Regions from separate parts of the Microbulbifer sp. VAAF005 genome, predicted to be linked through region 1. Evidence: riboswitches for the same ligand, from Rfam matches in the RefSeq annotation. Region 1 holds a riboswitch; the other holds the start of a gene.
What was found. A riboswitch is a leader RNA that binds a small molecule or an ion and turns the genes downstream of it on or off. The one in region 1 is predicted to bind thiamine pyrophosphate.

Region 2: another riboswitch for thiamine pyrophosphate. It lies ahead of thiC (phosphomethylpyrimidine synthase ThiC); the one in region 1 lies ahead of P0078_RS24110 (TonB-dependent receptor).

Annotation. Positions count from the first base shown of each region.
Region 1 covers NZ_CP120233.1:5,350,123-5,352,288, forward strand. The annotation lists gene P0078_RS24110 (TonB-dependent receptor) at 1-1,251, opposite strand, end outside; TPP riboswitch at 1,307-1,422, opposite strand; gene P0078_RS24115 (SDR family NAD(P)-dependent oxidoreductase) at 1,484-2,166, shown strand, end outside.
Region 2 covers NZ_CP120233.1:1,581,423-1,583,588, forward strand. The annotation lists partial or broken gene thiC (phosphomethylpyrimidine synthase ThiC) at 1-838, opposite strand, end outside; TPP riboswitch at 924-1,022, opposite strand; gene P0078_RS07075 (SGNH/GDSL hydrolase family protein) at 1,285-2,166, shown strand, end outside.

The sequences.
Region 1 (2,166 bases):
GTCAGAGTAATCGGCTTCGCGTCTTTCCAGTCTCAGGCCGGTGATCAAGTTGATCGCTGGGGTGATTTCCGTAGAGAGCTGGCCGTAGATGGCAGAGTTTTCAGTATCAAAAGTGCTGCGGAAGCTCTGGTTGCGATTCAGGTCCTCGCGCTCCGTGCGGCCATAAAGGCCCACAACCCAGTGACTGCGATCCCAGAATAACTTGGACTCTTCGGTAGAGAGTGCGCGAAGGTCAATGCTGATATTGTCTTTATCGCGCTGGTAATTATCTGTGGAGCTGTATTCCCAGGGATGAAAGCCGACATAGCTCCAATCCTCATCGTAGCCATATTCTGTATCTGAATCGGCGAGGCTGAGGGTGCCTTCTAGGGTAAAGTTGTCGTTACCAGACCATTGAGCAGTCAATGCGCCGGCAAAGGTTTCCTGGCGATCCCAGCCGGGCTGATCAGATTGGGTTTCGCGAGTGTTATAGAGAGAGAAAGCATCGTAGCCGTTATCAACGTCGATATAGAAGAGGGTAACGCCCAGCTTTAAATCGTCGGACGGGGAGTAGGCCAGCTTACCGCGCAGTACAGACTCATCAATATTGCTGGTGTCATCGCGGTCGAGATACACATTCTCGGTATAGCCGTCGGATTTGCGTTTGCTGGCAGCCAGTCGGTAGCCAAGAGCATCGCTCAAAGAACCGCTGGTAGCCGCAGACAGACTCTGTCCATTGTACTCACTCAGCTCGGCGGACACCTTGGTGGTTGACTCACTGGTGGGCGCTGCACTGGTCATGTTGATCAGGCCGGCCAGGGCATTAGCGCCGTACACTGTGCCCTGTGGACCCCGCAGGATTTCCACTTGATCGATATCCAGGGTGCTGGCTGCGAGTCCCAGGCCAGTAAAGTCGATACCGTCGATGATCAGGCCAACTGAGGGGTTTACTGGGTCGATAAACTGGCTGCGCTCACCAATTCCGCGAATCTGTACAAATCGTCCCCTGGAGGCGCCGGAGGAAAAATTCACATTGGGCGCCATGTTCAAGAGCTGGTCCAGATTGGCCGCGCCCCGCGCATCGATCGCGCTTTCATCCAGCACGGTAACACTGGAAGGAAGCTCCAAAAGGTTGGTTTCCCGTAGCTGTGCCGTAACCACCACTTCCTCAAGCCCGGTCTCTGCGGTATTAGCGGTGGCGATACCGGCGAACAGGCTGCTGGCAAGGCTGACAGACCAGGCAATAGGGTGGGTGGGAAACTGTTTTTTCATGGTTCTCTCTCGAATAACGGCAGTGAAAGAGACCCGGAGTGCGACGTGGGGAGGTTTTGCTTTGTCTACCTATTCCTACGCCGGTATTAACCGGATCAGGTTCAAGGGTTTGTCGCGACAGACCAATTTGATCCCCGGACATCTCAGGCAAGGCCACCCCTTAGGTTTTGCGGGCGCGATGATAGCAGAAACTGGGGTATAAAGTGGTAAAAGCAAGGAAGGGAAAGCGCTTATGGATCAGGTATCTTACTTTAGTGGCAAGACGGCACTGATTACCGGTGGTGCTTCTGGAATCGGTGCGGCCTTGGCCTGTCGACTGGCAGCACTTGGGGCTCAAGTCATTATCGCGGATATCCAGCGGGACCTGGCTACGCAGGTTGTCAGCCAAATACAGGAGTCCGGTGGGAGAACATCGTTTGTTCACTTGGATGTTCGTAATTTTGATCAATTTTTTCAGGTCATTAGTGAAATATCTCCGTTAGATTTCCTTTTTAACAATGCTGGTATAGGAGTGGGTGGATATTTTTCCGATCATAATCTTGAAGATTGGAAAGCGGCGATTGATATCAATTTGTTTGGCGTTATTCATGGGCTCCAATGTGGTTTCCAGGCCATGAAGCGCCAGGGCTCTGGCCATATTATCAATACTGCCTCAATGGCGGCTTTAGTTCCGTCGCCAGCAATGGCCGCCTACTCAGCCTCCAAGAGTGCTGTGGTGGCAATATCAAAGGCTATTCGCCCTGAGGCTGAGTCCTGCGGTGTACGAGTGAGTGTTTTGTGTCCCGGGGCAGTATCAACGCCGATTTTGCAGGGAGGTGGCGTCAGTGGGCGGATGCCAACCCCCATTCCACTTCAACAGCAGGCAGAGATGTTCGAGCCTCTGGGGCCAATATCTGCTGATGCTTTTGCAGAAAA
Region 2 (2,166 bases), 1.6 Mb from region 1:
GTAGACAGATCCATCACCGTGTCCGCGCCCCACTTGGTAGACCAAACCAGTTTCTCCACTTCCTCTTCAATGGAAGAAGTCACAGCCGAATTACCAATATTTGCATTCACCTTGCACAGGAAGTTGCGCCCGATAATCATCGGCTCCACTTCCGGGTGATTAATATTCGCCGGGATAATTGCCCGCCCTTCTGCAACTTCCCGGCGCACAAATTCCGGCGTGATTTGCTTGGGGATGTAAATACCATCACGTGCCTTCTGGTATTCACTTTCACTCATTTCCGCTGCCAACTTGGCTCGCCCCATATTTTCGCGCACAGCGATAAATTCCATCTCTGGGGTAATAATGCCGCGGCGGGCATAGTGCATCTGAGATACATTCTGTCCCAGTTTGGCCCGGCGAGGGCTGGGAAGGTTTTCAAAGCGGATATGATCCAACCCCTGGTCCGCCATACGCTTCTGGCTGTAGGCCGCTTGGCGAGAGTCCAGCAGTTCAGTATCTCTGCGGGCCTCTATCCAGCCCTGGCGCAATTTGGGCAGCCCTTCCCGTACGTCCACTTTAAAATTGGGCTCGGAATAGGGGCCCGAAGTGTCGTAAATGGTGAGGGGCTCATTGGGTTCAAACACCGGATTCTCTGCATCCCCCCTACCAAACTATCTCCCAGACAGATCTGACGAGCACCAACCTGGATGTCGGCAGTTTCACCGGGCAAATACACCTTGCTCGAGTTAGGGAAAGACTGAACCGTGAGATTCTCAAGAAATTCTTTAGCGGAATCGCGACTGGCAGCGCGGGAGGACTTTCCGGCTTTACCGGATTGTTCAATGATCTCAGACATGCGTAACCTTAAAACTTGGGAATTTAAAGGTCGCAGCATCCAGGGCACATACAAAGAGAAAAGACGCCAAGCTGTAACAAAACAGGCGACTTCAGATCTTGTTCCCTACGCGGGGGTTACCCCGATCAGGTTCAACGGATCTCGCAACAGCGATCTCAGCCCACAGGCACTCCGACAAGTAGAGCGCAGTATAGTGGAAGCACCAGAAGAAGAACAGATAGCATAAAACTGTGCCAGAAAAACTAAAGCTTTGAAACGCCAATAAAGTAATCAATGCTCTTGGCGACAAAACTCCAACAGACTTCAATTTATTGATAACTGACCAAAGGGTCTCAAGCATTCACCACTCACAATATCTGAGTGCGTCCTACACTCCTTCTCGTTTACCGGAGCAGTGAATAAAACGATAACAACTTACGGCGAAAGTCGGTGTGGGAGAAAATACAATGTTGAATAAATATGGAGTTCTAGTAACGCTCTGTTTGAGCATCTTGTCGATACAGCCAGCAATGGCAGCCCCCTCCAAGTCAGTTGCTGCGGGTGACAGTATTACCATGGCATTCGGTGCAGACTGTACCCGCAATAAGTATTTCTGGGACCTGTTTTGTCTTCTCGGCGGGGACCAACCCGAGCATTCCTGGTTTGACGGCGACGACAATTCAGTGGAGAGTGTTCACGATAAATATAAAGTTAACTACCCCAATATGGCTGCCAATAAAAGCGCAGCGGAATCTGGTGCTGAGATGCGTAGTGGAGGCGACAATTTCTCCACTCAAGCCGATCGGATTCTATCCCAGAGTAATATACCTGACCATGTCGAGGTAGTATTGGGTGGTAATGACATCTGTAACCGGGAATGCGTCGATCCAGCCAACTGTAACGATCCACTCTACACCGATAGCGAGTGGCGCTCGGCAGTTCAAGCTGGACTGGACAAATTAGTCGATGGTCTCCCTAACGGCTCAACGATAGTACTCGGCTCAGTACCACGAGTACACGATCTCCGGGCAGCTGGTCTGGATAAGCAAAGCGGTAATTCCCGCGTAGATTGCGAGAGTGTCTGGTCGACTTTCGGAATTTGCCGAATTGCAACAAATGGCGGCTCGATGAATGGAGAGAGCTTTGCTACTCGTTATAACGGAATAGCCGCAGCCCAACAACGTTATAATGAAATCCTTGCTGAGGAAGCAGAAAGTTACAACGGTATGAATGGGGTAGAAGTTGTTGCTGAATATACCGGTGAGGATGAGTTAAATGCCGGGACTTTTCAGTTTAATAAAGATGATATTGATGGTGGAGACTGTTTCCACCCAAGCATTCAAGGACAA